DNA from 2 places in the Luteibacter sp. P1_D3 genome. Region 1 is predicted to be linked to the other one. Evidence: predicted binding sites of a transcription regulator. Region 1 holds the regulator's gene; the other holds the start of a gene.
The links. The regulator sigma-54, encoded in region 1, starts transcription at its own class of promoters, with help from an activator protein. The targets are predictions, from matches to a motif close to TGGCACGNGCNTTGC.
Positions count from the first base shown of each region.

Region 1 (4,653 bases):
CCTGTCCGGTGGCTACGGTGCCGCCCGCGAGGTGGCCGACCTGATCCTCGCCGCCCAGGGCAAGGCCGAAGCCGAGCGGGATCGCTGGTTGTGAACCTGATGCTCCTGTTCAAGGACCGCAGCGCCGCGGGGGTCGCCGGCGTGCTCGCCGCGCTGCTCGGTGCCAGCGTCCTGCTCTATTACTGGGTCGCCCCCGAGAAGAAGGTCGACGACTTCGTCGGACCGCCGCGCTCGGGCTACGTGCTCACCAACTTCAATCTCGATTCCTACAACGACTTCGGCCAGCCAGCCTTCAAGCTGATCGCGCCCCACCTGGAGCGCCGCGAAGACGACGAGTCGCTGTACATCAACGCGCCCGACTTCGTCCTGCCACCGACCAAGGACCTGACGGCGCCGCCCTGGAAAGGGCATTCGGAATACGGCTGGGTGAACAAGGACGGCAGTCTGCTCAAGCTGCAGGGCAAGGTCCATATGGACCGCATCGCCTTCGAGCAGAACCCGCCGGCCAGCATCGATACCTCCGAGGTCACCGCGTGGCCGAAGGAGAACCGTCTGGAGACGGCGGAGGCGGCCCGGATCGTTCAGGGAGCCTCTACAATGGATGGCGTTGGCATGCGCGCCAATCTCGATACCAAGCATTTGGAGCTCCTCGATGCAGTCCACACCGTCTACCCGCCGCGCAAGCGCTAAGGTCCTGCTTGCGGTGCTCGGCGTGGCATTCGCCACGAGCATGCCCGCCGTCGCCAAGCAGTCCGATCGCACACAGCCGACCAACGTCACCTCGAAGTCGTTCGACGGCACCCAGCAGCAGGCGAACAGCACCCAGCCGGGCAAGGTGATCTGGACCGGCAACGTACTGCTGACCCAGGGCACGCTGAAGATCACCGGCGACAAGGCGACCGGCTATCTCGACGCCGACAACCAGATCATCCGCGTCATCATCGACGGCAACCCGGCAACGGTGCAGCAGCTGGACGACCAGGACCTGCTGATGCGGGGGCACGCCAGCAACATCGACTACAAGCCGGAGGACCCGTCCAACAGCGGCAACGGCATCGCCGTGCTCACCGGCAACGCGCATGTCGACAAGCAGACGGATGGCGCCGACAAGAGCAAGCTCAACCAGAGCGACGGCGACAAGATCACCTACAACACGACCAACAGCACGATGACGGGCGAGAGCAACGGCCCGCAGCCCGTGCACATGGTCTTCCAGCCGAAGAACCCGCCTCCGGGCGCGGCTCCCGCCACACCCGCCACACCGACGGCCGCCAAGCCGCCCCAGCCGAAGAAGCCCTGACCCGATGCTTTCAGCCCAAGGCCTGCAGAAGCGCTTTCGCGCGCGCCAGGTAGTCCGCGATTTCGCCTTCTCCATCCGGGAAGGCGAAGTGGTCGGCCTGCTCGGCCCCAACGGCGCCGGCAAGACCACCTGTTTCTACATGGTGGTCGGCCTGATCCAGGCCGATGCCGGCTCGATCAAGCTCGATCAACAGGACATCACCGGCCTGCCCATGCACGCCCGCGCCAAGCTCGGCATCGGCTACCTGCCCCAGGAAGCCTCGGTGTTCCGACGCCTCAGCGTGTCCGACAACATCATGGCCGTGCTCGAACTGCGCGACAACATGACCACCCGGCAGCGTGAAGAAGAGCTGGAAAGCCTGCTCGACGAGCTGAAAATCGCCCATATCGCCGAACAGAAGGGCATCAGCCTGTCCGGCGGCGAGCGTCGCCGCGTGGAAATCGCCCGCGCACTGGCCGCACGGCCGCGCTACATGCTGCTGGACGAACCTTTTGCCGGCGTCGATCCGATTTCGGTCGGCGAGATCCAGCGCATCGTCCGCCACCTGAAGGAACGCGGCATCGGCGTGCTGATCACCGATCACAACGTCCGTGAGACGCTCGGCATCTGCGACCGCGCGTATATCCTCAATGACGGCGAAGTCCTGTCCCGGGGTACGCCCCAGCACATCCTCGCCGACGAGAAGGTGCGTGAGGTATACCTGGGCCGTGAATTCCGTATCTGATACATAGTCTATTCGGCCGGTGGGCCTGACTCACCGGAATGCTGGTTTGGAAAGGTCGCAAGGGGTTACGATGGATTCGACACCTCACGCATCCAAGGCATGAAACCCGGACTTCAGTTTCGCCTGCATCAGCAGCTCACGCTGACGCCCCAGCTGCAGCAGGCCATCCGCCTGCTTCAGTTGTCGCAGCTGGAGCTCGAGGCCGAGCTCCGCCAGATCGCGGAAAGCAATCCCCTGCTCGAGTTCGCCGAGGATGCCGAGGCCGAGGCCGAGTTGCCCGAGGATGGCGACTACGACGGTCCCGACTTCCCGTCACGCGATGAACTGCCCGCCAAGACCTCCAAGGCCGAGGAAGAATCGACTGCGACACCCTCGGAAGAGCTCGCTCCCGAGTGGGACGACGATCGCTTCCATGGCGAAGCCGGGGACTACGCCGGTGCGCCTTCGCGCTCAGGCAGCGGTGATGAGGACGGCTTCGAGCCGCAGAACGCCGCGCCGGAGAGCCTCCAGCAGCATCTCGAGTGGCAGCTCAACCTGTCCCAGTTCTCGCCGCGTGACCACGCGATCGCTACCGCGATCATCCACGCGCTCGATGAAGATGGTTACCTCCGTGACGGCGTCGAGGCAGTCGAAGCCGCCCTGCCCGCCGAGCTGCTTGCCAGCGCCGAGGAGATCGAGCGCGTGCGCCAACGCGTGCAACGCTTCGACCCCACCGGCATCGCCAGCCTGGACCTCCGTGACTGCCTGCTCTGCCAGCTGTCGCAGTTCGCCCTGGATACGCCGCATCGCGACCTGGCCATCCGCGTTGTCACCGATGAGCTCGAGCTCCTGGCGCGCAACGACGCAGCCAAGATCGCCCGCAAGCTCAAGGCCGCCGAGGACGACGTCGCCGCCGCGGCCACCCTGATCCGCAGCCTGGATCCACGCCCCGGCTCCGCCCTGGACGCCACGCCCGTGGAATACGTCGCCCCCGACGTCTACGCGCGCCGCGAAAACGGCCGCTGGCAGGTGAGCCTCAACCCCGACGCCCAGCCCCGGCTGGGCCTCAACCAGCATTACTGCAACCTCATCGCCCGCGCGCGGGGCGACGACGCCACCTGGATGAAGGGCCAGCTCCAGGAAGCCCGCTGGCTGCTGAAGAGCCTGCAGTCGCGCGCCGAGACGCTGACCAAGGTGGCCGACGTGATCGTGCGCCGGCAGAGCGCCTTCCTCGACTACGGCCCGGAGGCCATGCATCCGCTGGTGCTGCGCGAGGTGGCCGAGGAAGTCGGCATGCACGAATCGACCATTTCCCGGGTCACGACGCGCAAGTACATGCACACGCCGCGCGGTACCTTCGAACTGAAGCACTTCTTCTCCAGTGGCGTGGCCACGGAGGACGGTGGCAGCGCCTCGGCCACCGCGATCCAGGCCATGCTCCGCAAGCTCATCACGGGCGAGGACGCGCGGCGCCCGCTGTCCGACCAGGCCCTGGCCGAGGAACTCCATCGACGCGGAATTCAGGTAGCCCGCCGTACGGTAGCCAAGTACCGGGAAGCCCTGCGCATCCCCAGTTCCAGCGAACGTGTCCGCGCCAGTTGAGGCGCGGGGAACCCTCACGGAGGTCCACGGTCACATCATTTCAGGCTTGAGGAACGGCACTCCGTCGTTCCGCACTCGTCGCCACCAAGGCGGCACCCTCAGCAAGAAGGAGGCGTCATGCAAATCCAGATCAGCGGCCAGCACATCCATCCCACCCCCGCCCTGCGCGAGCGCGTGGAGCAGCAAATCGGCCGCTTCGAACGCCTTTTCGACAACATCACTGCGCTCGACGTGGTCCTCTCCGTCGACAAGAACGAGCACAAGGCCGGCGGCACCCTCCATTGCGCCGGCGTCCGCCTTCACGCCGACGGCGTGGCGCGTCTCGAGGACGAAAAGAAGCCGGACGCCCTCTACAAAGCCATCGACGCCATGATCGCCAAGCTTGCCGACCAGCTGAAAAAGCACAAGGAAAAGCTCAAGGATCACCACAACACCGAGGGCCGCGACGCGCGCGTCGCCACGCCCTGAACCCCCGTCCACGCTTGATGGCACAATAGCCCCAGCCGGCGCCCTCGCGCCGGCTTCGCCATTTCAAGGGATCCAGCGTGGACCGGCTGACCGCCAGACAACTCTTCGACGGAGTACACGAGCGCATGGCGCTGCGTTGGGCCGCCGGCATGCGCGGCGAATCGCGCGTGCTCGAACCCAACACCAAGCAGAGTCGCCGCCCGTCCCTGGTCGGTTACCTGAACGTGATCTACCCGAACAAGGTGCAGATCATCGGCACCGAGGAACTCAACTTCCTCGACGGCCTGGAGCCGCGCCAGCGCTGGGAGGCGATCCACAAGATCGCCGCCTACCAGCCGGCTGCGCTCATCGTCACCAAGGACCAGGCGATCCCCTCGGATCTGCGCGAAGTCGCCGAGGAAACCGATACCCCGCTGTGGCAGAGCACCCGCCGCGGCCACGAGTTGCTCACCTACCTGCAATACCACCTGGCGCGCACGCTCGCGCCGAGAGTCACCCTGCACGGGGTGTTCCTCGAGGTGTTTTCGATCGGCGTGCTGATCACCGGTGAGCCCGGCTCGGGCAAGAGCGAGTTGGCGCT
Region 1 covers NZ_JBFUAT010000021.1:29,934-34,586, forward strand. Annotated here, with positions in the region: gene AC1DYM_RS14145 (KdsC family phosphatase) at 1-94, shown strand, start outside; gene lptC (LPS export ABC transporter periplasmic protein LptC) at 100-690, shown strand; gene lptA (lipopolysaccharide transport periplasmic protein LptA) at 653-1,300, shown strand; gene lptB (LPS export ABC transporter ATP-binding protein) at 1,305-2,024, shown strand; gene AC1DYM_RS14165 (RNA polymerase factor sigma-54) at 2,124-3,605, shown strand; gene hpf (ribosome hibernation-promoting factor, HPF/YfiA family) at 3,723-4,073, shown strand; gene hprK (HPr(Ser) kinase/phosphatase) at 4,151-4,653, shown strand, end outside.

Region 2 (4,653 bases), on a different contig from region 1:
GGGCAAGGCCATGGCCTTGCGTGCCGCGGCACTGGCGGCCCACGGCGAGTTCATCGTCTGCGTCGACGGTGACGCCCTGCTCGACGACTACGCCACGCACTGGCTGGTCTGGCATCTGCTGCGCAACGTTCGCGTCGGCGCCGTGACCGGCAACCCGCGTATCCGCAATCGCTCAACGTTGCTGGGCAAGTTACAGGTGGGTGAGTTCTCCTCGATCATCGGCCTGATAAAACGTGCGCAGAGCGTCTATGGAAGGATCTTCACGGTGTCTGGCGTCATCGCCGCGTTTCGGCGCAGCGCCCTGCACGACATCGGTTACTGGCACACCGACATGGTCACCGAAGACATCGACGTGAGCTGGCGACTGCAGATGAACGCGTGGGAAGTCCGCTACGAGCCTAATGCACTGTGCTGGATCCTCATGCCGGAGACCTTGCGCGGCCTGTGGCGGCAGCGCCTGCGCTGGGCGCAGGGCGGCTCCGAAGTCCTCCTGCGCTACGCCCGCAACCTCCTGCGCTGGCGGCACCGTCGCATGTGGCCGCTGGCCATCGAATACCTGCTCAGCCTGGTCTGGTCCTACGTGATGGCCGCGATCATCGCGTTGTGGGCCATCGGCAAGGTCGTCGACGTACCGCCCCCCTTCCACGTCGAATCCCTTTTCCCGCAGTGGCACGGCGTGGTGCTCGGGATCACCTGCCTGACCCAGTTCATGCTCAGCCTGTTGGTGGACCGTCGCTACGAGACGAAGATCGGTCGCAACTACTACTGGATGATCTGGTACCCGCTGGCGTACTGGATGCTCAACACCGTCACCTCGATCGTCGCCCTGCCCCGTGCCGCCATGCGCCGCCACGGACAGAGCGCCACGTGGGTCAGTCCGGACCGGGGAATCCCATGAAAGCCGAAGCGATCGTCATCGACCAACCCGAGCGCCAGTCGCTGCCACGGCGTGCACTGTATGGCGTGCTCACCGTGCTGGCCTGGCTGCTCTGGGGCCTGCTCTGGCTGCCTGCCCTGCACCGTGTGGCGCGCGCGCTGAACATCCCGGTACACATCGAGCGCTGGATACCGGACGTGGTTCTTAGCAGTACACGCGAGCTGGTCGACATCGTGTGGCTGGCGCCGCTGAGCCTGCTGGTGTTCCTCGCCTGGTCACTCTATGAGGGGCGCCGCAAACAGGGAGGGCGCCAGCGTCGTCGCAAGGCCGGCGCGATATCCCTGCCCGCCGCTGCGGAATCGCTGGGCACATCGACCGCCGAAGCGCTTCGCATCCAGGACAGTCGCCGCGCCGTATTAAGTGTCGACGACGACGGGCACATCGGCGTGAAGACATCGGACGCAGGCACCCGCGCGTCGCAACCCTGAACGCAGTCCTTCGAACCGCCAGAAAAATGTGATGTGCATCACACGTGGCACGGTGCTTGCCTTTACGATGGCGGGCTTCTTTAACCTCCGTTGCCGGGAATGAATATCCGGCGCGATCGAGACAGGTCATGTTGTGGGGATGGGATCAACTTTGATGATTTTTCAGCGGGACATCCGCGTGCCGCGCGCCAGGCTCTGCCTTGCGCTGCTCCTGGCCCTGCATGGGCCCGTGGCATGGGCTGCGGCACCTCCCGAACGCGATGCGCTCATGGCCAAGGTTCGCCAGGAGCGTGACCAGGGTCATCGGATCGAGGCCTTGGCGCACTGCCAGTCCATCCTCGCCCGCTGGCCGGACGATCAGGAAGCGCAGACGCTCAACGTCACTTTATTGACGGAGATTGGCGCAACGACGCGCGCCAGGGAACTGGCGTCGACGCTGCAGCCACCGCAGAGCCAGCATGACAAGGCACGCCTGGAGGCTGACCACGTCGCGCGCGAAACGCGCTGGGCGGTGGGCGAGCCCGCCGATGCGCGAGCGCCTTATGCCGAAGCCGACCGCGCCGTTGCCGACGCGCGACGGCTCGCCGACGATCCGATGCTGCCGGCCGACATGCGTCAGCGGGAGCAATTCGACCTCATCGTCGCGCTCGACCAGGCCGGCCTCACCGGCGAGGCGGCGCAGCGTTACGACGCCCTGCATGCGCAGGGGGTGACGCTTCCCGCCTATGCCGAACGTAACGCCGCAGATGCCCTCCTTGCCCGTCGCCGGCCCGCCGACGCCGCACGACTTTACGAAGACAGCATCGCCAAGGACCCTGGTCCTTACGACGACGCGGAGCTCGATCCGCGCATCGGTCTCATGTATGCCTACCTGGAGTCGGGCCAAACCCAGAAGGCGCTCACCACGATCGATGCCCTGGCGGCAAAAGAGCAGCCCTGGGTTCGCGTGCCGGGTATTCGCCTGCCGATCCAGAACCCGCGCAAGTTCGATGCCGAATCCGCCGCGATCTCGGCGCGCAGCATCGTCGACATGCAAGCCGACGCGTATGCGCGCATCGTCCCGCTCAGCCGCGAAGCACCCGCCGAGTCGAACATCCGCCGCCAGCTCGGCATGGTCGAACTGGCGCGTGGCTGGCCGCGACGCGCCCAGGACGACCTCGCCATCGCCGATACCTTGAATCCGCGCGATGTCGACTCCTACCTCGACGCAGCCGACACCCAGCGCGCCCTGCATGACTACGAGGGAATCGACGAGAACCTCGCCGAGGCCAAGGTGCTGGGCAACCGTACCGATCGCGTGGACCGCGCCGTGCAATCGTGGGATCGCGAACGTGGCTGGCAATTCGATATCAGCCAGGAAAACGGCAAGGGCTCGAGTCCCGATTACGGCGACCGTGACAGCGCGACCGTGGCTACGATCGCAAGCCCCTTGATCGACGATCACTGGCGTGTGCTCGCGCTCGGCCGCTATTCGACGGCCGACCTGCCCGAAGGCGATGTCCGCCGCACGCGCTTCGGCCTGGGCGTACGCGGTTATGCGCGTGGTCTCGAGGTCTACGTGCAGGCCCTGCCCGCCGCGGATCGCTACGTCGGCAAGACGGCGCTCGAAGCCGGTTTCGACTGGTCACTGAGCGATCACTGGGCGATCGCCGCCGACTTCAGCACAGCCGGCGAAGACACGCCGCTGCGCGCGCAGTACTACGGCATCTCGGCCAAGACGATCGATACCGCCGTGACCTGGCGCGCCAGCGAACTGACCCAGGCGCGCCTGGGCCTGTCGCGCGACGACTTCAGTGACGGCAACAAGCGCACCGGCTGGCTCGCCGCCTTCACGCAACGGGTGTATACCGCTCCCAACCTCGCCCTCGATGGCGGTGTGGAACTGGGCGGCTCGATGAACACGCAAACCGATCGCCCGTACTTCAATCCCCGCCGTGACAACAGCTACGCCTTGACCGGACGCCTGCAGAACCTGCTCGGCCAGTTCTACGAGCGTCAGGTCACCCAGCGCATCGACGTCGCCGTCGGCCAGTACGCCGAACAAGGCTACGCCACCGACTGGATGGCCAGCGTCCGCTACGGCCAGATCTTCCAGCCACGCGCGGGTATCCGCCTGGGCTGGGGTATCGGCTGGCACAACCAACCCTACGATGGCCGCCGCGAACATCGCGTCGTCCTCGACCTGACCCTGCACTGGGGAGAATGAGAGTCATGCGTTCGCTGTTGTTTCTGCTAGCCCTGCTCGGGCTCGCGCTCCCCGCTCTCGCGCAGACCGCCACGCCCGTGCGGCCTTCGCTGATCGTGCTCGCGTATCACGACGTTCGCGACGACGTCGGCCTCCGCGCCGATCGCGACCCCGATGCCACCAGCACCGACCACCTGATTTCGCACTTCGACTGGCTCAAGGCCAACGGCTACAACATCGTCAGCCTGCAACAGGTGGTCGATGCGAGCCACGGCGGCGCGGCGCTGCCGGCCAATGCCGTCCTGCTCACCTTCGACGATGGCCTGGAAAGCTTCTACACGCGTGTCTGGCCCCTGCTACGCGCCTACAACTACCCGGCGGTAGCCGCCATCGTCGGCTCCTGGATCGATCTGCCCGCCGGCAAGCGCATGCCCTACAACGGCTCGGACTGCGATCGCGACTGCTTCCTCACCTGGGACCAGGTGACCGAGATGCACAAGGGCGGGCTGGTGGAATTCGCTTCCCACTCCTGGGGCTTGCACGAGGGGACCAACGGCAACCCGCAGGGCAACCTGCTGCCCGCGGCCGCCTCGCTGCGCTATGACGACAAGGCGCACGTCTACGAGGACGAGGCGCAGTACCGCGCGCGTATCGGTGCCGACCTGCAGCACAGTGCCGACGAAATCGCCGCGCATACGGGCGTTCGCCCACGCGCCGTCGCCTGGCCTTACGGTGCCTACACCCGCGTCGGGCGCCAGGTGGCTGCCGAGCACGGCATGCCGGTGACCTTCAGCCTGGGCGACCGCCTGCCCACGCTCGAAGTCGGCAAGACCATTCCACGCCTGCTGGTCAGCGGCAACATCACGGCGAACCGCCTCGGCTGGCTGCTCCGTCATCTGGATCGCATCGAACCGACGCGTGCCGTGCAGGTCGACCTCGACTACGTTTACGACCCGGATCCGGCCCAGCAGGACCGCAACCTTTCCAAACTGCTCGACCGCATCAAGCGTCTTCATCCGAGCCAGGTCTGGTTGCAGGCGTATGCGGATCCCGATGGCGACGGCGTGGCCGACGCGGTGTACTTCCCGAACCGCCACCTGCCG
Region 2 covers NZ_JBFUAT010000015.1:90,356-95,008, reverse strand. Annotated here, with positions in the region: gene pgaC (poly-beta-1,6-N-acetyl-D-glucosamine synthase) at 1-898, shown strand, start outside; gene pgaD (poly-beta-1,6-N-acetyl-D-glucosamine biosynthesis protein PgaD) at 895-1,365, shown strand; gene pgaA (poly-beta-1,6 N-acetyl-D-glucosamine export porin PgaA) at 1,520-3,571, shown strand; gene pgaB (poly-beta-1,6-N-acetyl-D-glucosamine N-deacetylase PgaB) at 3,577-4,653, shown strand, end outside.
Region 2: a site for sigma-54 is predicted at 1,411-1,425, ahead of pgaA (poly-beta-1,6 N-acetyl-D-glucosamine export porin PgaA). Genes of this name have one in related genera too.